DNA from 3 places in the Shinella sp. OV683 genome. Region 1 is predicted to be linked to each of the others. Evidence: riboswitches for the same ligand, from Rfam matches in the RefSeq annotation. Region 1 holds a riboswitch; each other region holds the start of a gene.
What was found. Region 1 has a riboswitch for cobalamin ahead of ACXHRN_RS21640 (aromatic ring-hydroxylating oxygenase subunit alpha). Riboswitches for the same ligand answer to the same signal wherever they lie in the genome.
Positions count from the first base shown of each region.

Region 2: linked by a shared signal. The riboswitch ahead of bluB (5,6-dimethylbenzimidazole synthase) and the one ahead of ACXHRN_RS21640 (aromatic ring-hydroxylating oxygenase subunit alpha) in region 1 are both predicted to bind cobalamin.
Region 3: linked by a shared signal. The riboswitch ahead of ACXHRN_RS08810 (ABC transporter ATP-binding protein) and the one ahead of ACXHRN_RS21640 (aromatic ring-hydroxylating oxygenase subunit alpha) in region 1 are both predicted to bind cobalamin.

Region 1 covers NZ_CM173543.1:4,477,259-4,487,473, forward strand. The annotation lists gene ACXHRN_RS21605 (branched-chain amino acid ABC transporter permease) at 1-892, opposite strand, end outside; gene ACXHRN_RS21610 (branched-chain amino acid ABC transporter permease) at 896-1,792, opposite strand; gene ACXHRN_RS21615 (ABC transporter ATP-binding protein) at 1,792-2,706, opposite strand; gene sfnG (dimethylsulfone monooxygenase SfnG) at 2,798-3,907, opposite strand; gene msuE (FMN reductase) at 3,933-4,529, opposite strand; gene ACXHRN_RS21630 (hypothetical protein) at 4,734-4,976, opposite strand; gene ACXHRN_RS21635 (FAD-binding oxidoreductase) at 4,980-6,086, opposite strand; gene ACXHRN_RS21640 (aromatic ring-hydroxylating oxygenase subunit alpha) at 6,103-7,350, opposite strand; cobalamin riboswitch at 7,476-7,677, opposite strand; gene ACXHRN_RS21645 (OsmC family peroxiredoxin) at 7,842-8,279, shown strand; gene metH (methionine synthase) at 8,564-10,215, opposite strand, start outside.
Region 2 covers NZ_CM173543.1:3,745,168-3,755,382, reverse strand. The annotation lists gene ACXHRN_RS18195 (F0F1 ATP synthase subunit B) at 1-288, shown strand, start outside; gene ACXHRN_RS18190 (F0F1 ATP synthase subunit B) at 303-794, shown strand; gene bluB (5,6-dimethylbenzimidazole synthase) at 861-1,586, opposite strand; cobalamin riboswitch at 1,631-1,810, opposite strand; gene rnhB (ribonuclease HII) at 1,859-2,509, opposite strand; gene ACXHRN_RS18175 (PA0069 family radical SAM protein) at 2,680-3,837, opposite strand; gene ACXHRN_RS18170 (glycosyl transferase) at 3,961-4,479, shown strand; gene ACXHRN_RS18165 (transcriptional regulator) at 4,482-4,799, opposite strand; gene glyS (glycine--tRNA ligase subunit beta) at 4,973-7,177, opposite strand; gene ACXHRN_RS18155 (GGDEF domain-containing protein) at 7,326-8,636, opposite strand; gene ACXHRN_RS18150 (DUF2207 domain-containing protein) at 8,871-10,215, opposite strand, start outside.
Region 3 covers NZ_CM173543.1:1,849,528-1,859,742, forward strand. The annotation lists gene ACXHRN_RS08805 (M10 family metallopeptidase C-terminal domain-containing protein) at 3-1,334, opposite strand; cobalamin riboswitch at 1,514-1,726, shown strand; gene ACXHRN_RS08810 (ABC transporter ATP-binding protein) at 1,955-2,776, shown strand; gene ACXHRN_RS08815 (ABC transporter substrate-binding protein) at 2,773-3,732, shown strand; gene ACXHRN_RS08820 (FecCD family ABC transporter permease) at 3,787-4,806, shown strand; gene ACXHRN_RS08825 (mechanosensitive ion channel domain-containing protein) at 4,920-7,481, shown strand; gene ACXHRN_RS08830 (class I SAM-dependent methyltransferase) at 7,662-8,426, opposite strand; gene ACXHRN_RS08835 (helix-turn-helix transcriptional regulator) at 8,510-9,280, shown strand; gene ACXHRN_RS08840 (GcvT family protein) at 9,487-10,215, shown strand, end outside.

The sequences.
Region 1 (10,215 bases):
CACCCAGCAGGAAAGAGCCGATCCGCGACAGCACCACCGGGAAGACCACGATCAGGGCCGCACCGAAGAAGGCGCCGCGAATGGTCGCCAGTCCACCGATGATGACGATGAACAGGATCTGGAACGAGCGATCGAGGTTGAAGCCCGCCGGCTCGACGGTGCGCAGATAGGCGAAGGCCCAGAGCACTCCGGCCACCCCGATGATGAACGAGGACAGTGCGAAGGCGAGCAACTTGGTCCGCAGCACCGGGATGCCGATGACCTTGGCGGCCGTCTCGTTGTCACGGATGGCGATGAAATTGCGCCCGGTCTGCGAGGTGACGATGCGCCAGGAGAGGTAGGTGAGTACGGTGACGACGCTAAGCGCGAAGATATAGCGGCCGATCGAGCCGGAGAAATCGACGCCGGCGACAATCAGTGCCGGGGCATCGATGACGCCGGACGGATTGTCGTTGGAGAACCAGCCGAACTTGGTCAGCGCCCATTGCACGAAGAACTGCGCGGCGAGTGTCGAGACGGCGAGATAGAAGCCGCGCAGCCGCAGGCTCGGCAAGCCGAAGATGATGCCGACACCGGCGGCGACGACACCGGCCGCGATGATGCTGATAATCAACGGCAAGCCATCGATGCGCAGGTTGAAATTGAAGGCTGCGAAAGCGCCGACGGCCATGAAGGCAGCGCTGCCGAGCGAAACCTGGCCGGCATAGCCCGTCAGGAGGTTTAGCCCGACGCCAGCCAGCGAAAGCGCCAGGAAAGGCAGCAGGATCGCCTCGATCAGGTAGCTCGACGAGAAGAACGGAACGATACCGAAGGCGATGGCGAGCACGCCAGCCGGCAGCAGCCAGGTCGGCAGCTTCTGCGGTTCGACGGATGTGGAAACGACTATGGCCATCGGTCAGACCCTTTCCACGAGCTTCTGGCCGAACAGGCCCGAAGGACGGATGAGCAGGAAAGCAAGCGCCAGCACATAGGCGAACCAGCCTTCGATGCCGCCGCCGAAATATTCGCCGATATAGACCTCGGCGAGCTTTTCCGACGCACCGATGATCAGGCCGCCGACGATGGCGCCCGCAATCGAGTCAAAGCCGCCCAGCACCAGAACCGGCAGCGCCTTGAGCACGACAAGCGAGAGCGAGAACTGAACCCCGAGACGCGCGCCCCACAGCAGCCCCGCCACCAGCGCCACCAAGCCCGACGCCGCCCAGACAGTCGCCCAGATGCGTGGCAGGCGGAGACCGACGGCAAGGGCCGCAAACTGGTCGTCAGCGACCGCTCGGAAGCTGAGGCCGACGCGGGTGTAGCGGAAGAACAACGTCAATCCGGCGACCATGACCGCCGCCACGCCTGAAGCGAAGAGGTCGAATTTCGAGATGAAGATGCCGTAGAATTCGAAGGGCACATCCTCGATGCCGAGGTCGAGCCCATGCACCTGGGTTCCCCATATCAGCTGCGCAGCGCCCTCGATCATGTAGGAGAGGCCCAGCGTGGCCATGAACAGCGTGATCGGCGGCTTGTTGACCAGGGGCCGAAGCACCGTCCGCTCGACCGCAATGCCCATCAGCACCATGATGCCGAAGGTGATGATCAGCGACAGCGCAAAGGGCACGCCGCGCTCGACCAGGCAGACGAAGGTCAGCGCTGCAAACAGCAGCATGGCGCCCTGGGCGAAGTTCAGCACGCCCGAGGTCTTGTAGATCAGCACGAAGCCGATCGCGACCAGCGAATACATGACGCCGGACAGCAGGCCGCCGGTGAGCACTTCGAGGAAGAAAAGATAGTCGAAATCGGCCATCAGAGGTCATCCTCTTCATGCTCGCGGTCGATGCCGAGATAGGCGTCGATGACGGCCTGGTCGTTGCGGACCTGATCCGGCGTGCCGTCGGCGATCTTTCGGCCGTAATCGAGCACGGCGATGCTGTCGGAGAGGCCCATGACCACGCCGATATCATGTTCGATCAGGATGACGGTCGTGCCGTAGCTTTCGCGGGCGGCGCGGACGAAGCCGGCCATCTCCTGCTTTTCGGTGGCGGTCATGCCGGCCATCGGCTCATCGAGCAGCAGGATCTGCGGATTGGGAACCAGCGCCCGGGCGAGTTCGACCCGCTTCTGCAGGCCATAGGGCAGCGCGCCAGCAAGCTTTTCTGCGACATCGCCAAGATGGAGGAACTCGATGATCTGTTCGGCACGTTCCCGCGCCTCTCTTTCTTCGCGGCGAGCGCGGCCTATGCCGATGGCCTGGCCAAGGAAGGTTGAACGACGAGCGAAGGCCAGGCCGGACATGATGTTGTCGAGAACCGTCAGCCCCTTGAACAGCGCCAGATTCTGGAATGTGCGCGCGATGCCCAGGCGAGCGGCTTTCTGCGCCGGCACCTGACGAAAGCTGCGGCCATTGATGTGAACGCGGCCAGAATCCGGCTGGTAAAGCCCGCACATGATATTAACGAGCGAACTCTTGCCGGCACCGTTCGGGCCGATAATGGCGCGGATCTCGCCGGATTTGACGGCGAGATCGACATTCGACAGCGCCGTTACACCGCCGAAGGAAATCGTGATGTCCTCAAGCGCCAGGACTGGTCGTTCCTGAAGAATGACCGCCTCGGCCTTCTCGACCGTCCGAGCTCTCGGCTCGGCATGCGGCAGCGAAGGATATTCGCGCAGCGTCGCCGTGCCATCGAGGGCCGAAAATGTGTAATGCGCGTCCAGCATTTCGTTCTCCCACATCGCTCGGAGCAAGGCTCCGCCGTCGCAGTTCGCGCAGGCGCGCGAACCACCTTTTCAATTCCTGTCGGAAACTCTGTTACTCGGCTGCGGCCAGCGTCCGTTCTTCCTCGGCTTCCAATTCGCGGATCAGCGGGATGACGTGCTTGCCGAAATACTCCACCTCTTCCTGGAAGTGCAGGAAGCCAAGCAGGATCAGGTCTGCACCAGCATTCTTGAGGCCGATGACGCGCTCGGCCACCTGTTCGGGTGTGCCGATCAGGTTGGAGCGGAAACCGTCATTGTACTGGACGAGATCCTGGAAGGTGGATTTCGCCCAATTGCCTTCCTTCTCAGGCGAAGCATTACCGGCATTCTGGACTTCATGATGGAAGCCCTTGACCGCATCGGGAATGGCCTTGTCGATGATCTCGGCCAGCAATTCCTGCGCTTCCTTTTCAGAGGAGCGGACGATGCCGAAGGCATTGATGCCGATCTTCGTCTTCCAGGGCTTGCCGAACTGCTTCTCCTTGGTGCGGATATCATCGACCTGGGCTTGCAAGCCTTCCGGTGTGTTGCCGTTGGTGAAGTACCAGTCGGAGACGCGCGAGGCCATGTCTCGCGCGGCGCGGGACGAGCCACCCTGGAAGACCTGCGGCAGGTCGCCGAGCGGCTTCGGGCGCATCGTGTAATCGGTGAAACGATAGAAGTCGCCGCGCAGGTTGAAGTTGTCCTCGCTCCAGATGCCTCGAACGGCGCGGATGAATTCCTCCGAGCGGCGGTAGCGCTCGTCATGGTCGAGCCAAGGCTCACCGATGGCGGCAAACTCGCCCCGGAACCAGCCGGACACGACATTGATGTCGACGCGGCCATTGGTGAGCTGGCTGATGGTGGCGATCTGCTTGGCGAGCAGCGCCGGCGTCCACGGACCCGGCAAAACGGCGGCGATGACGCGGAGTGTTTCCGTCGCGGCCAGCAAGGCATGCGAGAAGGACACCGATTCATGCTGATTGTCGGCTCCGTAGCCGGCGGTGAAACGAATCTGGCTGAGCGCATAGTCAAAGCCCGAGGCCTCGGCGATCTGCGCCAGCTTGCGGTTATAGTCGATATCCCAGCTGGTGCGCTGTTCGATCGAGCTGATTACCAGCCCGCCGGAGACATTCGGCACCCAGTAGGCAAATTTCAACGGTTCTTTCTTGAGCTGCGTCATAGCTTTCTCCATCCACACTTAAAGTTCACGCCCGGAGACGCGTTTGCCCAACCGGGCCTTCCGAATTGGCCTGGGCGATCAGGCCCGGCGTTGCTGGCACGATGGCGTCGAGTTCCCGCACTGCGGCTTCGATGCGCTTGGCGATTTCGGGATTCTTGACTGCATAGGCGTCGAAGTCGCTCTCGAGTGCATAGACGGCGGTGGGCAGCGTCAGCGCCTTGAAGAAACCGAACAGTGGCCGGAGCTGATGCTCGGTCACCAGCCCATGCAGCGGGGTGCCGCCGGTTGCGGCGAGAATCACCGGCTTGCCGATCAGCGACTCGAAATGCACGAGATCGAAGAGATGCTTGAGCGCGCCCGAGTAGGAGGCGCGATAGACAGGGGAACCGACCACGAGAATGTCGGCGCTTTCGACTGCCGCGACGATTTCCTTGCCTGCATTGTCCAATTGGTCCGAGCGCAACGCTTTGAAAAGGACAGGAGCGGCATCGATCAAATCGATCTTGCGCGTCTCGATCCCGAAGCGGTTTTCGATCGCCAGCAAAATTGCATCCACCAATGATGCAGTGCGCGACGGCGTGCGGACATTTCCGGAGATACCCAGGATCTTAAGGCGCTGCATCAATGCGGTTCCAGTTTCAAATTCACATAATACATATATTTAATAGATTTTATTGGCAAACGAAAATATTCCAGCCGACCCGGGGATGACGGGACCTTTGTTGCGGAAATTTGGCTTTAAAGAAAAAAATTACCGAAAGAGCGCATTCCGTCGCGCAGCGACCTGTGGTCAAAAAATGCCATTCAGACCAGAGGTTTACACATTTCAGTGCTGCAACCGGCGGCGGGAAGGCCGGGCCTGCGATGGAAAATGGCTTGCCTGCTCCAGCATGGTTCTGAGGCGAAGCGTGGTCTCGCAGATATGTTCGAGGCGATTGAGCCCCACGATTTCACTGCGCGCGGCCTGGGCGACATCGGCGTTATGCGGCAGTCGCAAGAACCAGGCGAGAAACAGATCCTCGGAGGACGCCGACTTGTGACTATCCAGCTGGTCTGCCGCCACATCCATGCTCTACGCCTCGATTTCGACCGCGGTCAGCGGTCGCGAGCAGCAGGCGAGGATGTAGCCGTCCTCGATCTCACGATCGAAGATGCCGCCATTGTGGTTCATCTCCACCTCGCCGGAACGTTTCCTGACCTTGCAGGTGCCGCAGAGACCGGATTCGCACGCTGCCGGGATTCGCACTCCGACCGCTCGAGCCGTCTGCAGAACCGTCTGCCCCGGCGCGCAAAGCGCTTGTTCGCCAGAGCCGAGGAAGCTGACGGAATGCCGAAGGCCGATCTCCTCGCCTTCGACCGCATCGTCATTGGCGGGCTTCTGCGCGGTCTCTGTGAGTGCGGTGGCGCCAAAGCTTTCCTGATGATAGCGGCCCATGTCGAAGCCTTCGGCGCGCACGATGTTACTCACCGCCTTCATGAAGGGGTCGGGACCACAGCAGAAGATCTCCCGGCCGATGAAGTCGGGTGCCAGCATCGCGAGCTTCTGGATGTCGATGCGTCCCATCAGGCCAGCCCAGGGCGTGACGCCCGACCGCGTCTCAGGCAGGAAGCCGAGCTTGAGGTTGGGCATGCGGGTGGCGAGATGTTCGAGCTCGCCTCTGAAGATGATGTCCTCCGGCCGACGCGAGGAGTTGATGAACGTGACGTCGGTGCCCGGTGCACAATCGGCAAGCCAGCGCAGCATCGACATGCCAGGCGTGATGCCCGAGCCGGCCGAGACGAACAGATATTTCCTGGCGGGACTGCGGCCCAGGGTGAAATGCCCGCTCGGTCCATAGGCGCGTACGCGGCTACCGGCCCGGACGTTGTCGAACATCCAGCGCGTGCCGATGCTATTCGGCTGCGCCTTGACGGTGATGGCGATGGCATAGGGCCGCGAGGGCGAAGACGAGATCGTGTAGGTGCGATGCAGGTCGCCGCCTTTGGCCCTGAGTTCCACCGTGATGAACTGCCCCGGCATGTAGCGGAACCAGCCGCCGCCCTCCACCGCGAAGGTGAAGGTCTTGACGTCAGGCGCCTCGTCGATGACGCCGGTGCAAACCAGCATCTGGCGGGCAGAATTCCAGGGCTGCATCTCATCGAGATGCGTCGGTGCCGAAACGGTGCTCATCACGTTCATCGCCATCTCCTATCGATCAGGCGACGGAGCGCAGGGCGGGCTTGCCCAAGCCGGCGAGGCGGTCTTCCATGAAGCTCGAATACCACTCGACGAACTGGGCGACGCCGCCTTCATGCACTTCCGAATAAGGGCCGGGCTGGTAAGCCGGCGAATGGATGCCGAAAGCGTTTTCCTCGACGATCTGGCGATCCTGGTCGTTGGTCTCGGTCCAGACATGGGTCAGTTCTTCGAGGCGATAGTCAATGCCTTCAACTGCATCCTTGTGGACCAGCCACTTGGTGGTCACAGCCGTTTCGGTGGCGCTGATCGGCATGACCCGGAAGGTGATGGCGTGGTCGCTCAGCACATGGTTCCATGTCGTGGGATAGTGATACAGCAACAACGAGCCGATGCGATCCATGTTGACCTGGTCGGACAGCCGCATCTGCACGGCCTTGCGGCCCGAGATCGTGTAGCTGATCGCATCGCGCAGCAGCGGAACACGCGTCGTGCGGAACTGGCCGCGATCGTCGATCACGAAGGCGCTCGGCAGGCCGGCGGCCTCGCATTTCTCCCAATGCGCAGCGATTTCCGGATCTTCGGCAGCGCCATTGACGCCAGTGACGCTGGGCGCCTCGGGGAAGGTCTTGCAAAGCTCGGGATGGTTGCCGGCGCAATGGTAGCATTCGCGGTTGTTTTCCCAGACGAGCTTCCAGTTGCCCTTTTCGATGATCGTGCTCTCGAAGGCGATCTTGGCGTCGCGCAGGCGATGCGGCAGGAAATAGGGTTCCATCGTCTTGGCAAACGGCGCGAAATCCATCGGCTCGTCGGCAAGACAGATGAAGATGTAGCCGCCGGCGTTCTCGCAGGCCACGGGCTTGAGGCTGAAATTCGACGTGTCGAAATTGTCGCCCATCTGGCGGGCATAGAGCAGCTGTCCGTCGAGCTCGTAGGTCCACTGGTGATAGGGGCAGACAAGCTTTGCAGTCGAACCCCGATGCTCCTGGCAGACGCGACTGCCGCGATGGCGACAGGAATTGTGAAGCGCATTGATCTTGCCGTCATTGCCGCGGACGATGACCACCGGATAGGCGCCCACCTGCACCGTCATATAGTTGCCGGCATTGGGGATCTCGCAATCGTGGCCGATGAACAGCCAGTCCTTGTACCAGATCTGCTCGAGGTCCATCTGATGATAGGCCGGATCGATATAGAAGGGCTGATCAAGGCTGTAGCCGGGTTTGCGGGCTCTGAGCCGCGAGAGCATTTCGGATGGAATGTCCATGGTCGGTCCTCGTTATTGCAAGGACTGGGCATGGTGGACTTGAGGGAAACGAGCGCCCGCAAACAGGCCGGACAGACATCCGGCAGTCACAGGTCATCCGTCTCTTGACCGCCCACCGCGATCAGTCGAGTTCAAAATCCGAGGCTGGTTTCCGGGCTCCGAAGTGGTCCGGCCGGACCCTTGCAACTCCTTCCCAGGTTTTCACCCAGTGGACTCCCGTTGCAAGCACACTTCGCTACCGTTGCGGGGGCAGCGCCGGAATTACACCGGCTTCCCAATTCTCCGAGCGGATCCAACCCGCCCAGCACCTCGATGACGTTGATATGACCATAGGCATTGCGACATCGGCGGTGCATTTGCGACATCGAGATGGCGCCGTGGAAACAAAATTATAGAATGCGAAAATAGCTGGCGCGAGGCCCAACCAATTTGCCAACTTATGCGTTATGTTTCGTCGGCTTTACCGCCCATCAAACCCAATGGAGGACGTCATGAAAAGAACCGCACAGGCAATCTGGCAGGGCACTCTCACCGAAGGCAGTGGCACCCTAAGCTCGCTCAGCGGCGCACTTTCCAGCCTGCCCTACTCGTTCAAGGGTCGATTCGTCGATGAATCCGGCCAGTCCGGCACCAACCCCGAAGAGCTGATCGCGGCTGCGCATGCCGGCTGCTTTGCCATGCAGCTCTCGCATTTCCTGGCCGAAAACGGCACGCCGGCGACGAAGCTCGACGCGACGGCCACCGTCTCGTTGGAGCCGGATGCAAGCGGCGGCATGTCGATCAAGTCGAGCAACATCACGCTTGTCGGCACCGTGCCGGGCATAGACGAGGCAAAGTTCAAGGAACTGGCCGACAAAGCCAAGGCCGGCTGCCCGGTGTCGCGGGCGCTCGGCGCAATCCAGGTCGGGCTGGATGCCAAGCTGGGGTGAGTTTTGAAAAGGCTGCGAACCGAGGGACAATCTATCGCCCCTTATCGTTGCCGCATTTCACCCCTCACCAAGCGCGTCCAGTGATCGGCTTCGCCTCTCACGGACTTGCTATCCTCTCCCACAGGGGGAGAGGTAGCGTGCCACAAGCTTCGCCCTTGCTTGAGGCAAGACAGTTTCGCGAGCCTACCTCTCCCCTTGTGGGGGAGGATACGAAGGCCGGGTAAGCGTAGCGAACCCTTGGCCGGAGTTGGTGAGGGGTAAATTCCCCTGCCAACGTATCGCTCTCACTCCGCAGCCAGCGCCACAGGAGCCGGCACATAATTCAGCACGGGCCCAAGCCAGCGCTCGACATCAGCTATCGGCATGTTCTTGCGGGCGGCATAGTCCTCGACCTGGTCCCGCTCGACCTTGGCGACGCCGAAATAGTAGCTTTCGGGATGGCTGAGGTAGATGCCCGAGACCGAGGATCCCGGCCACATCGCATAACTCTCCGTCAGGCTGACGCCGGCCGCGTTTTCAGCATCCAGCAGCTCGAACAGCGTCGCCTTTTCGGTGTGATCGGGCTGCGCGGGATAGCCCGGCGCCGGACGAATGCCCTGATAAGGCTCGCCGATCAGGTCTTCGGGCTGGAACGTTTCGTCAGCCGCATAGCCCCAAAACTCCTTGCGCACAACTTCGTGCATGCGCTCGGCGAACGCCTCGGCGAAGCGGTCGGCGAGCGCCTTGACCAGAATCGACGAATAGTCGTCGTTGGCGCGCTCGAAGCGTTCGGCAATGGCCACTTCCTCGATGCCGGCCGTGACCACGAAACCGCCGAGATAATCGGCCTTGCCGGAAGACACCGGTGCGACGAAATCGGCAAGCGCGACATTGGCCTTGCCGTCACGCTTGGTCAGTTGCTGTCGGAGTGTGAAGAAGGTCGCCAATTCCTCGGCTCTCGTTTCATCCGTGAACAGCCTGACGTCGTCGCCAACAGCATTGGCAGGCCAGAAACCGATCACGGCCCTGGGCGCGAACCATTTCTCCTCGATGATCTGCTTCAGCATCGCCTGCGCGTCATCAAACAGTTGCCGGGCTGCAGCACCCTGCTTTTCATCTTCGAGGATGGCGGGATAGCGGCCTTTAAGCTCCCAGGTCTGGAAGAACGGCGTCCAGTCGATATAGCGCGCGAGATCGGCGAGATCCCAGCCATCGAAGGTTTTCGTGCCGAGGAACGAGGGCTTGGGCGGCGTATAGTGGGTCCAGTCGATTTTGTGGGCATTGGCGCGCGCGGCCGTAAGCGAGACGCGCTGCTTGGCGGACTCCGCCTTGTGATGGGCATCGGCCACCTTGCGATATTCGGCCTGGATGGTTTCGACATAGCCGGGCTTCATCTCTGCGCTCAGCAGGCTGGAGACGACGCCCACGGCGCGCGACGCATCGGTGACATAGACCGTCTGCCCCGCCTCATAGCGCGGATTGATCTTTACCGCCGTGTGCACGCGGCTGGTGGTCGCGCCGCCGATCAGCAGGGGGATGTCAAAACCCTGCCGTTCCATCTCGGAGGCGACATGCACCATCTCGTCGAGCGAGGGCGTGATCAGGCCGGAAAGGCCGATAATATCGACCTTCTCGTCCTTCGCGATCTGCAGAATCTTCGCCGCCGGCACCATGACGCCGAGATCGATGATCTCGTAATTGTTGCAGGCGAGCACGACGCCGACGATGTTCTTGCCGATGTCGTGGACGTCGCCCTTGACTGTAGCCATCAGGATCTTGCCGGCGGTCTCACGCTCGCCGATGATTCCGTTGGCGGCATTGGCAAGCTTCTCCGCCTCCATGTAAGGCAGCAGTACCGCCACCGCCTGTTTCATGACCCTCGCCGATTTGACCACCTGCGGCAGGAACATCTTGCCCGCGCCGAAGAGGTCGCCGACGACATTCATGCCGGCCATCA
Region 2 (10,215 bases), 730 kb from region 1:
AAATACCAGCAGGAACTGGCCGAGGCCCGCGCCAAGGCACAGGCGATCGCTGCTCAGGCACGCGATGCTGAAAAGGCCAAGGCCAGTGCGGAGCGCACCGCGCTCGAAGCCGATCTGGCCAAGAAAATTGCCGGTGCTGAAGCCAGCATCGCCGAGATCAAGACCAGGGCGCTTTCCGAGGTCGAAACCGTCGCCCAAGACACTGCCGCGGAAATCGTCGAGCAGTTGACTGGTGTAAGTGTAACCAAGGCCGATGCCGCGTCTGCGGTCAAGGCTGTCAAGGGCTGACCGGAGGGTTCATCATGGATGCAACAGCATGGGCCCAGCTTTGGGCACAGGTGGCACTGGTCATTTTCCTCGGGGTAATCTTTTACCTCAAGGTTCCGAACCTGATCACCAAGAGCCTCGACGAGCGCGCCGGCAAGATCGCAGGCGAACTCAATTCTGCCAAGCAGCTTCGTGACGAAGCCCAGGCGCTTCTGGCTGAATACCAGAAGAAGCGCAAGGATGCGGAAGCGGAAGCTGCCGAGATCGTTGCCGCCGCCAAGCGCGAGGCCGACCTGATCGCAGCGGATGCCAAGCAGAAAACAGCGGAATATGTAGCCCGTCGCACGGCGCTTTCCGAGCAGAAGATTAAGCACGCCGAGACCGAAGCTGTGAACGCCGTGCGCGCCGCAGCTGTCGATCTGGCAGTCGCTGCCGCCGAGAAACTGATCTCGAGCAATGTCGACAGCAAGATCTCCGGTGGCCTGTTCAACGACGCCGTCAGCCAGGTGAAGACCCGCCTGAACTGATCTCGATCTGGTTCTGGAAATGAACTGACCCCGCCCTGTCCGCAAGGCGGGGTTTTTCTTGCCGTTTTACGTCCTGCAGGCGATTTCTCGGTAGAACCCCAGGACATGAGAGGCTTCCGGCCAGCGTTCCTCAAAGATCAGCTTTTCCAGCGCGATCTTCTCACGCCAGCCTTTCACGGCCAGTTCGGGTTTGACGTAGAGCTGATCGACATAGCCGACACAGAGATAGGCGACGATCTCGACGCTGTCTGGAACGCCGAGATGCTGTTTCAGCCGCTCGTGATCGAAGATGCTGACCCAGCCGACACCGATCCCTTCGGCCCGCGCCGCGAGCCAGAAATTCTGCACCGCGCAAACGGTGCTGTAGAGATCCATCTGCGGATTGTGGGTGCGACCCAGCACGAAATCGCCGCCGCGCTTGCGATCGCAGGTGATGCAGATGTTCAATGGCGCTTTGAGAATTCCTTCGAGCTTAAGCGCCATGTAGCTGCGCTTCTGATCGCCCTGCAATTGGTCGGCCGCCTCGTCGTTGGCATCCTGGAAGATCTTGTGGACCGCCTCGCGATTGGCCTCGTCGCGGATCAGCATGAAATTCCACGGCTGCATATAGCCCACCGATGGCGCGGCATGGGCTGCCGTCAGCAGCCGTTGGATCACCGCGTCCGGCACGGGATCGGCTAGGAATTCATTCCGCACGTCTCGGCGCGAATGAATGGCGCGATAGACGGCCGCCGTCTCGGATTCGGAAAATGGACCGGCCATCGAAAGATGGCGCGCATGATTGCCTTGCATTGTCTTACCCCGACAATTGGCTGCTGTGAAAGCCGTCCGCGCTTTCAAGCCTGATATGTCCGGCCGGTCTTCTGGCTCGGGTTCATCCGGAGATCGCCGCCTTCCCGGTTTCCCAGTGGCATATCAGCGAACTCCGTCCCCCTTACAGCGTTGGGCACGCGCGGGATTTGCACCCGCTTCCCGATTCTCCCATTCACATGGGCACCGAACAATTGTTGTCTAGCAGGTTTGAGACTGGAAGGGCAATCTGCCGGCGGCGCCTTATGACGCGATCAATCCTTGCGCAGTGGCCGGAATGTCATCCTGTGGATGCCACAGGGGCCGAGTTCTACAATGGCGTTGCGATGGAACTCGGTGGCATAGCCGGCATGGAACTCGAAGCCGTAACCCGGAAAGCGATTGCCGGCTGCGGCCATGATCCGGTCGCGCGTCACTTTGGCGACGATCGAGGCAGCTGCGATCGAGAAGGAGCGGGCATCGCCCTTCACTAGCGCTTTGGCCGGACAGGGCAGGCCGGGTGCGACATCGCGGCCGTCGATCAGCGCAAACTTCGGTCGACGGTGCAACGAATGTGCGGCACGGCGCATCGCCTCCAGGCTGGCCTTGAGAATGTTGGTCCTATCGATCTCGGCGGCACTGACCGAGGCAATGGCAACTTCCGACGTCGCCAGAATCAATTCAAACAGCTCTTCGCGCCTCGCGGCCGTCAACTGCTTGGAATCATGCAGTCCCTCGGGAATGTTGCGCGGGTCGAGGATCACCGCACTGGCGACCACCGGACCGGCAAGCGGCCCACGGCCGGCTTCGTCGAGACCGCAGACATATTCATATCCGTCCCGCACCAGGCCTTCCTCGATCAGGAAAGTCGGCTGCGGGTCTTCCTCCAGAAAGGGGAGGGAATCGGTGAGAGCGTGCCGTTTCATGCGGGTGGTTTGACACGTTCTCCCGATTCCCTGCAAGTCCTGGAATGAGGGCGGCATTCCAGAACAGGGGCGCGGCCGGCCAAGGCGGGGGATGGCGGGCCGCACGGTCATTCAGCGCCGGTGCTCGCGGGGCAGGGATGGAGCCCGGGCGCTGAAGAGCTTTAAATCAGTTACAGCAGGCTGAGCTGCACGCCTGCGCCACTCGGCGGCACGAACAGATCGGTATTCAGCTGAATGCCGCGTCTGCGCATGTCGAGCTTCTTCATCACCAGTTCGAACCTGCGATTGAGTTGCCACGCATAGGGGCCTTCGCCCTTCATGCGCTTGCCGAACTCGGCGTCGTAATCCTTGCCGCCGCGCATCGAACGTATCAGGCTCATCACATGCCGGTAGCGGTCGGGATAATTCCTCAGCAGCCAGTCGCGGAACAACGGACTCACCTCCAGCGGCAGCCTGAGCAGGATATAGTTTGCCTCAGTCGCACCGGCCGCCTTGCCGGAATCGAGGATGCGCTCCAATTCGTGATCGTTGAGCGCCGGGATCATCGGTGCAGCCATGACAGCAGTCGGCACGCCGGCCGAACTGAGCGCCCTGATCGCCTCCAGCCGCCGGGCGGGCGTCGAGGCACGCGGCTCCATCAGCCGCGCCAGCTTGCGGTCGAGCGTCGTCACCGACAGCGCCACCTTGGCAAGCCCGCGCTCGGCCATCCCGCTGAGAATATCGATGTCGCGCATGATCAGCGCCGATTTCGTCACGATCGAAACGGGATGGTTGGCAGCGGCCAGCACTTCGAGAATCTGCCGCATGATCCGCCATTCCTTCTCGATCGGCTGATAAGGATCGGTGTTGGTGCCGATGGCAATCGTCTTCGGCTTGTAGCCCGGCTTGGAAAGCTCGCGCTCCAGAAGCCTGGCCGCGTCCGGCTTGGCAAACAGCTTGGCCTCGAAATCCAGTCCTGCAGACAGGCCCATATAGGAATGCGTCGGCCGCGCGAAGCAATAGATGCAGCCATGTTCGCAGCCGCGATAGGGATTGATCGAACGGTCGAAAGGGATGTCCGGACTGTCGTTGCGGGCGATGATGCTGCGCGGCTTTTCCACCTGCACTTCAGTCTTGAATGGATCGAGGCTTTCCAGCGTCTGCCAGCCATCGTCGAGCACTTCACGTTCCTGCGGCTCGAAGCGGCCTGCCGGATTGATGCCGGCAGCGCGCCCGCGACGGCGGTCGATCTCGATCCTGAGGCCGCTTTCGGTGAGAAGACTATCGGCAATCTCTGCCGTATTGGCAGGCGCAAAAGCAGCCTGCCGCGCAAGCGACATGTTGATCATGGGTGTCTCCAGTGAGGCGATTCCTTGCCTCGTCCTGATTATTTTCCTATCGTGAAAAAGAGAACATTGCAAGAACAAAATCCATGACTCGCATTTTTCAAATCCTTCCTCTAAAGGTAAGCAATGCTGACTGTTTTGCTGGAATGCCGGGATAACGAGCCGGAACTCGCCTATACGCTCGCCGTGCTGGTGTCGGGTGCGGTGGATGGATTGGTGAGCGACGTGATCGTACTCGATCACGGTTCGCGCGATGGCTCGGCGGCCGTCGCCGATGCCGCCGGCTGCAAATTCCTGGAGAAATGGGACCTGCACGAAACGCTGCGCGCAGCGCGCGGCGAGTGGGTCATGCTGCTCGAACCCGGTGCGCGGCCGCAATCCGGCTGGATCGAGGAAATCCTCGAATATGCGTCCCTTGGCAAGTCGCCGGCGCGCTTTTCCCCGTCGCGCCGCTTCCGCCGGCCGTTCTTCAAGCGGCTGACATCGAGGGCAGGTGTGCTGGAACTCGGCTTCCTGATGCCAAAGCGCCAGGCTGCATCGCTCGCGCGGCCCGGCATGGACCTGACGGCGCTCGCCAGGGCATCATCGGTGAAAAAACTGCGTTCGGAACTGATCCCCGCCTGGGTCATCCGGCAGGGTCGTTAGGCTTAGGCCGCCGCGTCGACCGCGAGGTGGATGCCCTGTGTTTTCTGCAGCACGGCCAGCACCTTGAACAGACTTGTTGCGCGCGGATTACCGCTTTCGCTGAACATCCACATCAGGCTTTTCTCCGGCAATCCGGTCTGCGAAGAGAGGTCCGCAAAGCCGATCGTGGCGTCGATATAATCCCACAACACGCTCTTTGCAGTGAGCAGATCGTTGCTCAACAACGCTTCGACTGCTTCGGACAGCAGCGCGAACCGGAACGCATAGTCGGACTGCAGGCGGGCCCTGATTGTATTTTTAACGTCATTTGGCAGCGCCATCGCGATCATCCTGCGAGCAAATCATTTCATCCTCAGCACATATAGGTGCGAGTTGGTCGCATTCACGGCAGCATTGTAAAAAAATGTAACTTATCTGGGCGAATTATCGCAGCGCGCTGGTGCCTGTGGCCATCGCGCTACACCTCAAGACCGGCGGTGCCGCGGGACTTGTATCATCCCGAAATCTTCGAGAAATCCGCCACCGCACCCGTCGCGCTGCGAATTGCCGCCAGCAGAGCCAGGCGGTTGGCGCGGATATCGGCGTTGTCGTCATTAACGAGCACATCGTTGAAGAACGTGTCGACCGGTCCGCGCAGCTTCGAGAGTGCTTCCATTGCGCCTTCGAAGTCTTCACGGGCCACGGCTTCTGCCGCACCCTGCGAGGCCACGACGATGGCCGAATGCAGCGCCTTTTCGGCGGGTAGCGTCAGCAGCGACAGATCGATGCGATCGGCGACCACGGTGCCCTTCTTCTCCTCGGCGGCCAGCAGCTGTGTCGCGCGCTTGGTGCCTGCCAGCAGGTTCTTGCCGTCTTCTGTGTTTATGAATGCTGCCAATGCCTGTGCACGAAGAGTAATCGACAAAATGCGCTTGGTATTTTCCATACCAGGCATCATCTGTTCACGCCGCGTGCCCATATCGAGCACAGCATCAACGAAGTCCGGGCGAATGCCATCATCCTTTAGCTGGACTTTCAGCCGCTCCCCAAAAAATACAGCAAGTTCGAAGGAGACCATGACCGGATCACATGCCGGAAATTGCTTCGCGTGGTGGAATGCGACCAGCAGAATATCGAGATCGATGCGATTATCAAGAATCAAGCTAATCACACCCAGCGCCGCTCTTCTCAGTGCATAGGGATCCTTCGAGCCGGTCGGCTTTTCGTCAATCGCCCAGAAGCCCACCAGCGTATCCAGCTTGTCAGCGAGTGCGACTGTGATAGACACCGGATCGGTCGGCACGCGGTCGGACGGGCCATTAGGCTTCCAGTGTTCTTCGATCGCTGCTGCCACCGATGTATCTTCGCCCTGCAGCAGCGCGTATTTGCGGCCCATCAGGCCCTGTAGCTCAGGGAATTCACCGACGGCTTCGGTGCGCAGGTCGGCCTTGGCAAGTACCGCGGCGCGATCAACCTTGATCGGGTCGGCCTTGGTCACTTTGGCGAGTTCCGCCGCCAGGCCGCGAATGCGTTCGACGCGGGCGCCCTGGGTGCCCAGCTTCGCCTGGAACGTGACATTGAGGAAGTCGAGCTTAGCCATCCGCTGGTCGAGCGGCTTCTTGAGATCGAGGCCGAATTTGGCGGCCGATGCGGCGAGATCCTGAAGATCCGGCAGATCCCCCTGGTCGCGCTTGTAGAAATGCAGCGCATCCGACAGACGCGCACGCACGACCTTGCCATTGCCGTGGACAATTTCCGCGCCGCCATCCTTGGCCTCGATGTTGGCGATCAGGATGAAGTGGTTGGACAGTTCGAGGTGTTCGCCCGATGCGCCCGGCTTGGCGACGACGAAACACTTCTGGTTGGTCTTGATCGTCAGGCGGATTATCTCAGCCGGGATCTTGAGGTAGTCTTCCTCAAACGTGCCCATCAGCACTTGCGGATATTCGACGAGGCCCGAGACCTCTTCCAGCAGACCTTCGTCCTCGACCAGTTCAAGACCGGAGGCGAAGGTGATGTTGCGGGCGTCGGTGAGGATGATCTCCTTGCGACGTTCGGCATCGAGAATGACCTTGGCCTTTTCGAGGCTCGAAACGTAGTCGGAGAACCGTTTGACGGTGATCGCGCCCGGTGCATGGAAGCGGTGGCCGTAGGTGATGTTCGACGCAACGATGCCGTCGACCTCGAAGGGGATCACAGTGGGCTCGTCGTGTTCCGCGCCAAAGGTGCAGATGATCGATTGCAGCGGCCGCACCCAGCGCAGGCTGCCGGGCCTGGCGGAAGCGGCGCCGGAGCGCATTGCTTTTGGCCAGGGGAAATTGCGGATGATGCCGGGCATCACATCGGTGATGATCTCTTCGGTCGAGCGGCCCGGTTTGGAAATGATGGCGACGTAGAAGTCGCCCTTCTTCGGGGCGTTGCGCGTCTCTGCCTGGTCGAGCGAGGTGAGCCCGGCACTGCGCAAAAAGCCGTCGATCGCCTGTTGCGGTGCCGATGTGCTCGGCCCCTTCTTTTCTTCGCGCACTTCGGCGGAGCGGGCTGTCAGGCCACGAATATCCAGCGTCAGCCGGCGCGGCGTCCAATATTCGCGCGCACCCTCATAGGTCAGTCCTGCCTCGACCAGCGCATCCGTGAGCAGCTTCTTGAGGTCGCCGGCAGCCTTGCGCTGCATGCGGGCCGGGATTTCCTCGGAGCGGAGTTCAAGCAGAAGATCGGGCATGGGAAAGAGCTTTCGGTCGGACATCACTTCAGGAGCCGGAACTAGCAAGTTCCGGCGTCAATGTCATCCGGGAATTCGCGACAGTGCGGGTTGGCGTAAGGCCGCTGGTGATGTCCCTGATGTCGATCGCTCGGATCGCAAAAGCGGCTTAAATGACAAGTCGGTTGCGACCGGCATTCTTGGCGGCATAGAGCGCCTTGTCTGCGCGCGAAACCGTGGCTTCGACGGTGGCTTCATCAGAATCGCGCATCGCTCCACCAACACTCACGGTGACCTGTAACTGGACATCCCCAATCTCGAAGGGCACGCAGTTCACTTCTGCCAGCAGCCGTTCCCCGACATCTCTCGCCACGCTTGGCGTGGCACCCTTCAGCAGGATAGCGAACTCCTCGCCCCCAAGGCGCACCAGCAGATCGTCAGGCCTGATGGCGTTGCGACACCGGCGCGTGAACTCGCTCAGCACCAGGTCGCCCGCACCATGCCCATGGGTATCGTTGATCTTCTTGAAGTGATCTATGTCCAGCATCAGGACCGCGCCCGATGCGGACGAAAGAGAATCTGCCGCGTAAACCCTCTCGGCCTCTTCAAAGAACCGGCGGCGGTTCATCGCCCCAGTCAAAGGATCGGTTTCCGCCAGCGTTTTCAGCTCCCGCGCATAGGCACGTTCCGTGGTCACATCGAGATAGAGATTGACGTTGAAGTTGCCGATGGTGCGGTGACGGAACTGGATCGTGCGGCGCCCGCCGCCCTTGACGGCCACGTCGAGATCGAACGGCGTCATCTCGCGATCTTCGGCTCTCGCTGCAGCGATCGACGTTTCCCATTGCGACTTTGCAAACTCACGATAGTCCGGGTCGGGATAGGCAAGCCGCCACCAATCCTCGATGCTTTCGATCTCGTCGGGAGAATAGCCGAACAGTTCGCAGAAATGCGAGTTGGCAAATTGAATCTGGTCTTCGGTACTGGAAATTTCAAAGCCGAACGGCACCCAGTTCAGCATGGCTATGATATTTTCCTGCCAACCCGCCAGTGCGACCGACCCTTGCGGTGGCGCATCGGTGAAGGTGAAGAGGCGCACGGCTTCGCCCTCGACGACCAGCTTGGTGACCTGCACCATCAACAGCCGCTCCTGCTGGTCGATGACGGCGCGCACGAGGAAGGGCTCGCCGGGTGCGCCCACCGGCGCGTTGCTCCAGATCTGGCCCAGCATCTGCGTCGCTTCGTTGCCAACCAGAAGCTCCACGGATGCTCCGGCAAAGGCGTCTGCGTCGATGCCAAAGAACACTGCGGCATTGCGGTTGGCGCCGCGAATCACCAGCGCCTGCTTTTCGACCACCACCAATGGGGCGCCGACACAGTTGATCCAAAAATCGAGTTCCTCACGCGTCTTGCCGAACAGCTCGGAGCCTGCCTCGCGCGCGATGTCGGCCTGGCTGGCAGCTGTACTCGATACACTCATTCTGGGTCATCCTGCCGAAACGCAAAGTATTTCTACGAAAGCGCTGTCGCGCTTCATTGCCCATGCTCTAGTCGCGAGAGGTTCGCGTGGCCATGCAGTCTTGCGCTGAAGAGTGGCCGAAGGGAACCCTGAGGTTGTAGTTTAGGCCATCAACGTAACCAAACAGTATATTGCAAGTCGAAAGTCAGGTATTTCGGAACACTAAGCTACCAATAGGCAATCTTCCTTGGACGTTCACCAGCCTCCGCCACCGCCGCCGCCGCCGCCGGAGCCAGACGATCCGCTGCTGCTGCTCGAGGAGGAGGAAAATCCCGACGACGAGCTTGAGGGCGGAGGAGGCAATGTCGAGGACACTGTGGATGACAGCGACGACGAGAAGCTCGACATCGTCTGGCCGAAATTGTGCTGGTTGAAGTCGTTGCCGGCATACCATGTCGGCGCATATCCGGCCGCAGCCGTTCCTGCCGCGTTCAGCCAGGTCTGGAAATGTTCCGACCATGGCTCCTCGACACCCAGCGCCACGGCATAGGGCAGCAGCGTCTCATAATGCTTGGGCGACATCTGCGGGGCGCCAGCCATGTTCATGCGGTTCTTCTCGGCGACCGTCAGATAGAGCCGCAAGCCTTCGATGCCGTCCCGCAGCTCGCGGCCGAGTGGTGTCGCGGCGCCCATGATGGTGATGAAGAAGGTGGCGATGACGACCATGCCGCCGCTGGCCGCCAGCGCAAGGATATCGCTCGGCGACTGGGCCAGCTTGGCGGTTTCGAGCGCACTGGCCAGCAACACAAGTGCCATGGCGCTCCAGAAGATGATGAGGAAGATCCAGGCGACAATGCGGACTACCGTCGATGGCGAGGAAAGGGCCGCGCCCGCCAGAATGGCCGAGAAGATGGCGACGAACAGGAAGACTACCGCCGGCACCACCAGCAGGCCCAGCATGTCCTGGGTGAAGTCGCCGATCATGATCACCGCGACATAGGCGATGATGGTCAGGAAAATGCCGCCGGTGATGATGCCGAGATTGTATTTGTAGTATTTGCCGCTGTGCTCTCTGTCGATTGCAGCACGAAAATCGTTGCCCATCTTCTGGACCCTGGTGCCGTTTTCCTTGTTGATGGCGAACGATCCGCTGCCCTTGACCTGATTGTAGATAATGTCCTCGCCGAGCGGCAGCTTGCTGTCGGGTTTGACGCTGGTGCGCTTCAGGCTGACGGCTTTTGTCAGATCCTCGAGCGTTATCAGGCCCTTGACGGCAAGATCAATCATCGACGCGGAAAACGCCGTCCAGCCACCATTGGAAAAGCCTTTGTTGTCGACATAATTCACGAGCGCAGGAGACAGGCCAGCCGGGGGATCCCAGCGCGGCACGACAACGCCTTTGGACGGATCGCGGCCGACGCGGAACCAGTGGATCGAGAAGTAAACCAGAACGACAAGCAAGCCGATGCCGGCGGCGATGGCATTCATTCGGTCATGCACCCACCACCAGAATTCGTCGCTCTTCGTCGGCGGATCGATCGCGCCCTTGGCGAATTTGATGCCGATCGTCAGGCCCTCATGCCGGTCCAGCGGAATGGTG
Region 3 (10,215 bases), 2.6 Mb from region 1:
CGCTAGAGCAGGAAATCTCCGTCGCTCAAGATGAGCTTACCGGTCAGTGTCAGGCCCATATCGGCATGGCCGTCGCCATCGAGATCAATCTCGACCTTTGTCGACTTCCCCGACACAAACCAGCGGATCTCGCCTGCGTCGCCGGTGAAATCGGCTGATTTGTCGAGCAGATGCGCACCGATGCCATCCATCAGCTTGTTGAGCACGATCTTGTCGGTGCCGTGCTGGAAATCGGTGATGATGTCAGCGGAATTGATCGCGCTGTCCTTGATCGCCGTGAAGACGAACCAGTCGGCACCGCCGCCGCCCGTCAGTGTGTCCTTGCCGCCGATGCCGACAACGACATCGTGGCCGGCGCCGCCCGAGAGCGTGTTGGATGCTGTCGTGCCGATTATCAAGTCGTCATCGTTCTTGCTGCTGTCGTAGGCGGTGCCGTCGCCATGGATATCGGCGATCGTCTTGCTGGCGACGAGCAGTTCTTCCATATGCCTCGAAGTTGGCAGCTCGAACTTGCCCAACACCACCTTGATCGCCGGCTGCAGCTCGGTCGCGATTGTGCCAATGGTCGCGATGCCCTTGATTTCGGCGGCCTTCAGCGGGCTATAGCTCGCCTCGTAGCCGAGAATGCGCTCGTGATGATTGGCGAGCATCTGGCCGGTCTCGACGGCCTCGGCATATCTAACGCTGCCGTCCCTGTCGTAGAGATTGAATTCGTCGGCCTCGACATATCTTCGATAGGCAATGGCTGGCTTGACCGAGGCGGGCAGGCTGCTCGACAGGGAATTGTAGCGGATCTCATACCACGCTTCGGCGCGGTCACCGCTTTCGATCGCGGCTTTTAGTTTTGGGCCGAGCATGCTGGGCGCATTCCAGCACAACGAGAACAGGGCGGACCGTTCACTGGATTCGGGAATTCCGGAGATCCAGTTGTCGATGTGGTCGTCATAGTCATCGTCCATGGCATCGAGCGCCCTGGTGATCTGGGCGTCGTTCTTGAATGCGAAGGTCGTCGGCACGCCGCTGTCGTACTTGTTGTGCCAGTCGGCCATAACCTTGTCGAGATTGGCGCGAAGCGTGGTGTTCTGGCCGCTCGAATAGTCCTTGTCGATCTGCGCCTCGAGCCGGTCGCGCAATGTGTTGCTCCAGTGCTTGGCGCCGATCATCGCTTTCAGCACCGGGTCGAGATTGTAGACCAGATTGAAGCCGATGCCGATGGTCGCATCGCCCACCGAATCCACATAGGGCAGTGAGGTCGAGCCTTCGAGCAGAACCAGCAGCTCGAAACGCTCGGTGCTGTAGGTCTTGTGATCGGAGATGATGTTCCACTTCAGCATACGGCGATCCCTGGATGGTGCCGCGATGATATCGGGCAGGGGTAAACAGGACCTGTGCGTGGAACATTAAAATTCGCATAGGACTATTGACGTTATGTAATATCATAACGTATTGCGAATGAAGCGGATGCTGGATGAGATTCCTCGAAGTTCATCTTGTCTTCGCCGGCAGGGCATGGCAGTGATGACCGCGATGGTGCTGCCGCCAAGACAATGGGCGGTGGCTGAAAAGGGAACACGGTAGGGATGACCCAAATGGGGTCCTATTCCGTGGCTGCCCCCGCAACTGTGAGCGGTGAGTCTGTTTGCATTCTGCCACTGGCGCAAGCCGGGAAGGCGCAAACCGACAGCGACCCGCAAGCCAGGAGACCTGCCATCTCGACGTAAACCGCAACGGACGGGGTGTTCCGATGGAAAATACATGGTTGCGCGGACGGCGCCTTGCGTCCGCATCTCTGCATGGAATTTTGCCTCCGGACAGGCTCCGGGAGGCACTTCATGGATCGAGCAGATCATTTCACCGCACGCTTTCGGCTGCGGATCTCCCCGCATGACCTGACATATCGACGTCTCTTGGCGGCTGGTCGCAGCATGGAACCTGTTCTCGGAGGGCGGGGCCGATGAGTTGCGTCACCTCTGGAGTCAGCCTCGACGTTACGGGTCTCAGCTGGGCACCGCGTCGACGCGACAGCCTGATCAGGGATATCAGCTTTTCGGTGGCGCCCGGTGATCGGCTGGTGATCGTCGGGCCGAACGGCGCCGGCAAGTCGACGCTGCTGCGCTGCCTCTATCGTGCCATCAAGCCGAATGCCGGTATGGTGCGACTGGGTGGACAGGACATCTGGGCGCAATCGCCCTCGGACGTGGCGCGTATCATCGCTGTGGTGTTGCAGGAGACGCCGGCGAATTTTCCCTTCAGCGTTCGCGATATCGTGCTGATGGGGCGCATTCCCTGGCGCAAGGGCTATACGCGCTGGTCGGACGCCGATCATCAGCATGCCGCGCATGCGCTGGGCCATCTCGGCCTTGAGGGATTGGAGGATCGCAAGTTTTCTACGCTTTCCGGCGGTGAGAAGCAGCGGGTGCTGGTGGCGCGAGCGCTTGCCCAATCGCCCAAACTGCTTGTTCTCGATGAGCCCTCCAATCATCTCGACATTCGCCATCAGCTTGAAGTGATCGAGCGCATCAAGGTGCTCGGCATCACCATCATCACCACCTTGCACGACATCAATCTGGCCGCCGATTTCGCCACCAAGGCGGCGATCATCGATCATGGCCGGTTCGTCGCCTTCGGCGAGCCGCGTGACGTGCTCACCGCGAGCAACATTTCCCAGGCTTTCGGGGTGAGTGCGACTGCGCATGCCGGCGGCTTGAGCAAGCAGGCTCGTTTTACCTTTTCGCTTTCTGACACAATCTCTGAACAAATAGGAGCAATTGCGTGATCTATAAGCCTTTTCTAGCTTTTGCGAGCGCCGCGGCGCTGGTCTTTCTTGCCACTTCTGCGCTCGCCGCGCCGGTCACCGTCAAGAGCTGTAACCGCGATGTCACCTTTGCCGATGTGCCGAAGCGGGCGATCGCCAATGACGTCAATCTCATCGAGATGATGCTGGCGCTGAAGCTGCAGGACCATATGGTCGGCTATACCGGCGTGTCCGGCTGGAAGACGCTTGATGCGAAATTACGCGAGGGCGTCAAGGAGCTGCCGGAGCTGTCGCCGAAATATCCGAGCAAGGAAGTGTTGCTGAATGCCGATGCCGATTTCTATTTCGCGGGCTGGAACTACGGCATGAAGGTGGGCGGAGACGTCACGCCCGAGACGATGGAGCCGCTCGGCATCAAGGTCTATGAACTCACCGAAAGCTGCATCCACATCATGGCGAAGAACAAGCCCACGATGGACGACATGTATGTCGATCTCATCAATCTCGGCAAGATCTTCCATGTCGAGGATCGGGCGCAAACACTGGTCGATGGCTACCGCCAACAGCTCGCCGGGATCGAGGCTGGTATCGGCAAGATCGACCGGCCGGTACGGGTGTTCGTTTATGATTCCGGCGAGGAGAAGCCGTTTACGGCCGGTCGCTTCGGCATTCCGACTGCCGAGATCAAGGCGGCGGGCGGCACCAACATCATGGACGATGTGGAGAAGAGCTGGACGGAAGTCTCTTGGGAGCCCGTGATCGACAAGAACCCGGAGGTGATCGTCATCGTCAACTACGGCGAGGTAACGGCCGAACAGAAGATCGCTTTCATGAAGAACAATCCGGCCTTCAAAAACATCGATGCGGTGAAGAACGATCGTTTCGTGGTGCTCGATTACGTCGAGGCAACGCCAGGCCCGCGCAATATCGACGCGATCGCGCGGCTGGCCAGGGCGTTTCACCCGAAGGGGACGTGAGATCTGCATGCTGAGCACACCCGGGCGCAAGGCCCCGATGTGGGGCACCTGTTGATGTCCCGCCGCCTTCCGACTTTTCTGATTTCGCTTATCCTCATCCTCCTCGCACTCTTCTCCATTACATCAGCCGTTTCCCTCGGCGCCGCCGATATCCCTTTCGTCACCGTCTGGCAGATCGTCATCAACAAGGTCTCGCCCGGCACATTCGCCGCGACATGGTCGGCTGGGCGCGAGAGCATCGTCTGGGATGTGCGGTTTCCGCGTGTGCTGCTGGGTGCGCTGGTGGGGGCGGGGCTCGGGTTGACGGGGGCTGTGCTGCAGCCGCTGACGCGCAATCCGCTGGCCGATCCGCATCTGCTCGGCGTGTCCTCGGGGGCGGCGTTCGGGGCTGTGCTGGCGCTGCTGCATACTGGCATGTTCCTGGGATTGCTGACCGTCCCGCTATTTGCTTTCGGCGGCGCGTTGATTGCCATCATGGCGGTGCCCCTGGTGGCGCGAGCCACCAATTCCATGCAGGCGGACCGATTGGTTCTGGCAGGCGTGGCGGTGGCTTTCATCTTCACGGCGCTCGCCAACCTGCTGGTTTTCATGGGCGATCCGCGCGCGGCCCAATCGGTGGTGTTCTGGATGCTGGGCGGGCTGGGTCTGGCGCAATGGCCGCAGCTCATTTTTCCCGCTGTCGTGCTCGGGGCGACGCTGGCCTATCTGATGGCGCATGCACGCGCGCTCAATGCGGTTGCCATGGGCGACGAGACGGCAGCCACGCTCGGCATTCCGGTCGTTCGGTTTCGCATGACGCTGTTTGTCGTTACTGCGCTGCTGACCGGCGTGATGGTGGCATTTTCCGGCGCGATCGGCTTTGTCGGGCTGATGGTGCCGCATTTCGTGCGTCTGGTGGTCGGTGGCGACAATGCCAAGGTGTTGCCGCTTTCCGCCTTTACGGGGGCACTGACGCTGATCTGGGCAGATCTCGTGGCGCGCATCGTCATGGCGCCCGAGGATATGCCGATCGGCGTGGTGACGGGATTGGCGGGCGGGTTGGCATTCATCTGGATCCTCAGCCGGTCGGACTGACGGATTTTGCTTGCCGTGCAGGGCCTTTTCTTTCATGAACGGGCAGCGCCGCTGGCAACCAGATGACGAGGACTTGAGACTTGCACAGCTTCACGACGGTGACGAAACTCCTGATGATCCAGCTGTTGGCCGGCTGGCTGGCACTGGGTGCGACGACCGCTACGCCTGCCTTCGCGCAGGAAGATGGCGAGTCGCAGAGTGCGGTCGTCGCCGCTGTCGCAGCATTGCAGGAGCAGGTAAAGGCGGATCTTCAGAAGGCTGGCCAATCGCTGGAGGCCTTGCAGAAGAAGGTCGATGAAGCGGCAACCGCCGATGCGCAGCTCTCCAAGCTCAAGATACAGGCCGAAAGCATCGGCAAGGCCATCTCGACGGCGATGGGATCGCTCGAGCATCGCTACAATCTGGTCGCCAAGCGGCTGGACGAGATCGGCAAGGCGCCTGACGAAGGCCAGCCTGTGGAGAATCCTGGCCTTTCCAGCGACCGCAAGCGCCTGCAGGGCGAGAAGGCCCAGATGAACACTATCCTCACGGATGGTGAAGCGCTTGACACGGCTGCGACGAAACTCTCCACCCATATCAGTGATTTGAGGCGCAAGCTTTTCACCGAGACCCTGCTGCGCCGCACCGAGGTTACGCCGCAATTGCTCGAAGAGACTGTCGAAGCAGCGCGCGGAGAGAGCCAGGAACTGGTCACCAAGACGAGTTCTTCGCTGGACTTCATGTGGAACTACAAGCGCAGCAGTTTGCTCTCGGCGTTGTTCTTGTCGCTCGGTGCGGCGATGATTTTCATGTGGCTGGTGCGCTGGGCGTTTGCGCCGCTGATCCGCAGGGAAGAGCAGGACGAAAACCCTGCCTACATCACCCGGCTTTCCAGAGCCTTCTGGTCGACCCTCATTCCCAATATCGCCACTGCGGGCTTTGTGATTACCAGCTTGTTCCTGCTCAATTACTTCAATGTCCTGCGCCAGGATATCGCGCAGATATTCCAGGCACTGATGTGGGTGCTCGCTGGTATCTACTTCGTCTACAAGCTGGCGCGATCGATCGTGGCGCCGCGCAAGCCAGCCTGGCGGTTGATCGACGTGTCTGACCGCGGGGCGCAGATCCTGCTCGCTTACGTGACAATCATGGCCGTGATCAACGGCATCGGCTATCTTGCCGGCGAGGCGACTGAAGCGCTCGATTCTCCAATTGCGCTCTCGGTTGCCCGCGGCTTCCTGTCCTCGGTCATTATTGGCCTGCTGTTGATCGCCCTGGCCTTCGTGCGGCCGATGCGAGACCCGGCGGGAGGCCCTGATCTCCCATGGCCTCGCTTCATCCGGGTCGTCTTCCTGATCGGCGGAATTGCGCTGATCATCACTGCGCTGGTCGGCTATATCGGGCTTGCGCAATTCGCCTCAACGCAGATCGTCATTACCGGTGCGCTTCTCATCACAATCTACATCGGCTTTCTCACCGGTCATGCAATCTCCAAGCACAATGTCTTCCGCGACACGGCGGCCGGGCATCGTCTTGCCGAAAATCACAAATTCGATGACATCAAACTCGACCAGCTGGGGCTGGTGATCGGCCTGGCGATCTATGTTCTGGTGACGATCATCGGCCTGCCATTGATCATGCTGCAATGGGGATTTCGCAGCGAGGATATCTGGGCGCTGTTCGTGCGGCTGTTTACCGAGATCAAGATCGGCAACATCACCATATCATTGCTCGGCATTCTCGTCGGTCTGCTGCTGTTCGTGGCGGGCTATTTCGGCACCCGCTGGTTCCAGAAGTGGCTGGACCGCAATGTCATGGCGCGCTCGCATGTCGATATGGGCGTGCGCAACTCGGTCAACACCGCACTCGGCTATGTCGGGATTGCGCTTGCCGGCCTGATCGGGATTTCCGCGGCGGGCATCAACCTGTCCAGCCTTGCGCTGGTCGCCGGTGCTCTCTCGCTCGGTATCGGCTTTGGCTTGCAGACGATCGTGCAGAATTTCGTCTCGGGCCTGATCCTGCTGGCCGAGCGTCCCTTCAAGGTCGGCGACTGGATCGTGGCGGGACCGACGGAGGGGTTTGTGCGCCGGATTTCCGTGCGCGCCACTGAAGTCGAGACCTTCCAGAACCAGTCGATCATCGTGCCGAATTCGCAGCTGATCAACGCTGCCGTCGGCAACTGGACGCTGCGCAATTCGCTGGCGCGCAGCGAGGTTGCGGTTTCGGTTGCCTATGAAAGCGATCCGCGCCAAGTGATGGAAATCCTGATGGAAATCGCCAATGCGCATCCGACAATCCTGACGGTGCCGGAGCCGAATGTCAGCTTTCTCAGATTCGGCGAATTCGCGCTGGAATTCGAGCTGCGTTTCTATCTGGCGGATATTCTCAATGGTGGTCCCGTGCGCAACGACGTGCGGATCGCCATCCTCGAGCGTTTCAAGGAGGAGGGAATCGAGATTCCGTTCCCGCGGCGCGAGCTTAGCGTGCGGCTTGAACGAGAGGGCGAGTTGGAGGATACCGAAGGGCTTTCACCTGAAGCGGCGAGGAACATCCGCCATCAACGTGAACGTAGCCGCAAGCAGGCCGAGGCCAAGGCAAGGGATCTCGACCGGTCAGATGACAATTACGATGCGGACGGCGACAACACACCCGACAACGGCCCGCGCGATGATGGCGATGGGGATGACGCGCGCTAAGCAGCGCTCACCTGCTTGTTGATAAACCTGTACAGCCCCGCATCGTCATCCTCGCCCTTGTGGCGAGGATCTACTTCGACTCATTAAGTAATTGAAAATGATGATTATATTTCACGGTGGCAGATCCTCGAGACGAGCCCGAGGATGACGACGGAGACTTTGTCAGTAGTCTGACGTGCCTTACGCCGCGACAGCTTCGACCATCAGCATGTCGAGCATGAACGACCCGTCGGCCTCGATGGCGAAATGCTCGCGGACCTCGGCGGGCGCGGCTTCCTGCAAAGCCCGGATCGCCTTTTCGTAGACAGGCGGTGTCGCCATGCGGGCGATCCAGGTCTCGAAATGCATCCGCACCTGGCGAGTCTTCGTAGCGCTGACCGTGAAGCCGGCATGCGCCAGCATGTTGGTCCATTCCGCGGCCGTATAGTTGCGGACATGTGACGTGTCGCGCAGCAGTTCGATCGCCTGCAGATGGGTATCCAGCAACGGGCGACCAGGCGAATAGACGTCGATGAAGACCGCCGTCGAGCCCTTCCGCAGTACACGGCGCGCTTCACGGAGGCCTTGCTCGATGTCGAACCAATGGTGGGCGGAATAGCGACAGCCGAGAAAATCGAATGTGCCGTCGTTAAAGGGCAAATCCTGGGCGGATGCCTCGACCGTCTCGATGTTGCTGAGACCCCTCGACCGTGCAGTCTCGGCGACCGCCGACAGCATGTCGGCAGACAGGTCCGATGCCGTGACCTGCCTCGCATAGGTCGCCATCGTATAGGCGACGTGGCCTCCGCCGCAGCCCAGATCAAGCGCATGGTGGGGAGCAATGTCCCTGACGATCTTTTCGAGCGCGATCAGGTCCTCACCTTGCGAGTGGACGGCGCTTTCGACATAGGCCGTGGCGCGCGGGCCGAACTGGTTCTGGACGTTTCTGTCATGGGCGGGTTTCATCATTTTCTCCTTTGGATTGGAGAGAGCATGCCTGAAAATTATTCTGTTACAAGATGACAGTTTATCCTGGTATAAGTGATCCCATGCTGGATGACGATCAAAGACAGTTGCTGGGGGAATTCGTGCGTGCGCATCGCGAGCGGCTGACGCCCGAACAGCCGGCGGGACGGCGGCGAACGCCCGGTCTCCGCCGCGAGGAGCTTGCGGTGCGCGCCGGCATTTCGGCGACCTGGTGCGCCTGGATCGAACAGGGCAGGGAGGTGCAGGCCTCGCCACAGGCGCTGAGCAGGCTGGCGGTCGCATTGAGACTGACGCGGGCCGAGCGGGTCTATCTGTTCGACCTGGCTGGTCGACGCGATCCAGACGCCGAGGCACATGAGGACACCGACAATGCGCCGGCATCGCTGCGGGCGGTGGTCGATTCGCTTGAGCATCCCGCCTATGGGCTAGACCGCTTCTGGAATGCCTGCTGCTGGAACGAGGCGGCAGCGGAACTGTTCGACGGCTGGCTCTGCGACGGCTGCCAGCGAAACCTGCTGCGTTTCATCTTTCTGGATCCCGTGGCGAAAAAACTCATTCCCGCCTGGGAACACCGCGCGGCGCGGGTTCTGGCGGAGTTGCGTGCGGACTACAGCCACAGCTTCAACGATCCCGAAATGAATGCGTTGCTCGATGAGTTGAAGCGGGCAAGCCCCTTCTTTGCGCGGACCTGGAAGGAACAGAGCGTGCTTGATCGTGAGGGTGGCTCCCGAACCTTCTCGCATGCAAAGCGCGGCATGCTCACGTTCGAGCAGCACACGCTTCGTCCCTCGGATCGCCCGGACTACAAACTGGTCTTCCTGATGCCTGCCTGACTCTTCGGCGCCTGTTCGGTGAATAGCGAATTTGCGTCACGATTTGGTTTTTTTCTGGCAAGTCGCGTGATCCCCTTCTCATGTCGCAAACGAGCGGCTAGCCTTGTTGCGACTTCATCATAGTCCTCTCAATTCGATTTTCGGGAACGCGTAGATGTCGCAGACCCCAAAATCCGTCCTCAACATCAATCAGGATCGTAAGGCAAATGGCAGAGTTTCCGCAAAAGGCGAAAGTCGTCATCATCGGGTTGGGTGGCATCGTGGGAGCCTCCATCGCTCATCATCTCATCGAGCGTGGATGGGACGATATCGTCGGCATCGACAAATCGGGCATCCCGACCGACATTGGCTCCACGGCGCATGCGTCGGACTTCTGCTACACAACGAGCCATGACTTCCTGTCGGTATGGACCACCCAGTATTCGATCGATTTCTACGAGAAGATGGGCCACTACGCTCGTATCGGTGGCCTCGAAGTTGCCCGCACCGGCGACGACTCCTGGATGGAAGAGATCAAGCGCAAGCTCTCCTCCGCCAAGGCCTTCGGCACCCGCGCCCATTATGTCGACCCTGCCGAGATCAAGCAGATGTTCCCGCTGATCGAGGAAGACAAGGTGATGGGCGGCATGTTCGATCCCGATGCCGGGCTCGTCATTCCCCGTTCGCAGACCGTTGCCGGCAAGCTGGTGGATGCTGCCGAAAAGACCGGCAAGCTGCAGTCCTTTTCCAACACGCCAGCCAAGTCTCTGATCGTCGAGAACGGCCGCATCAAGGGCGTCGTCACCCACCGCGGCACCATCATGGCCGACCACGTCATCGTCTGCGCCGGCATCTGGGGGCGCCTGATCGCCGAAATGGTCGGCGAGGATCTTCCGGTCATGCCGGTCGACCATCCCCTGACCTTCTTCGGCCCCTACAATGAGTTCGAAGGCACC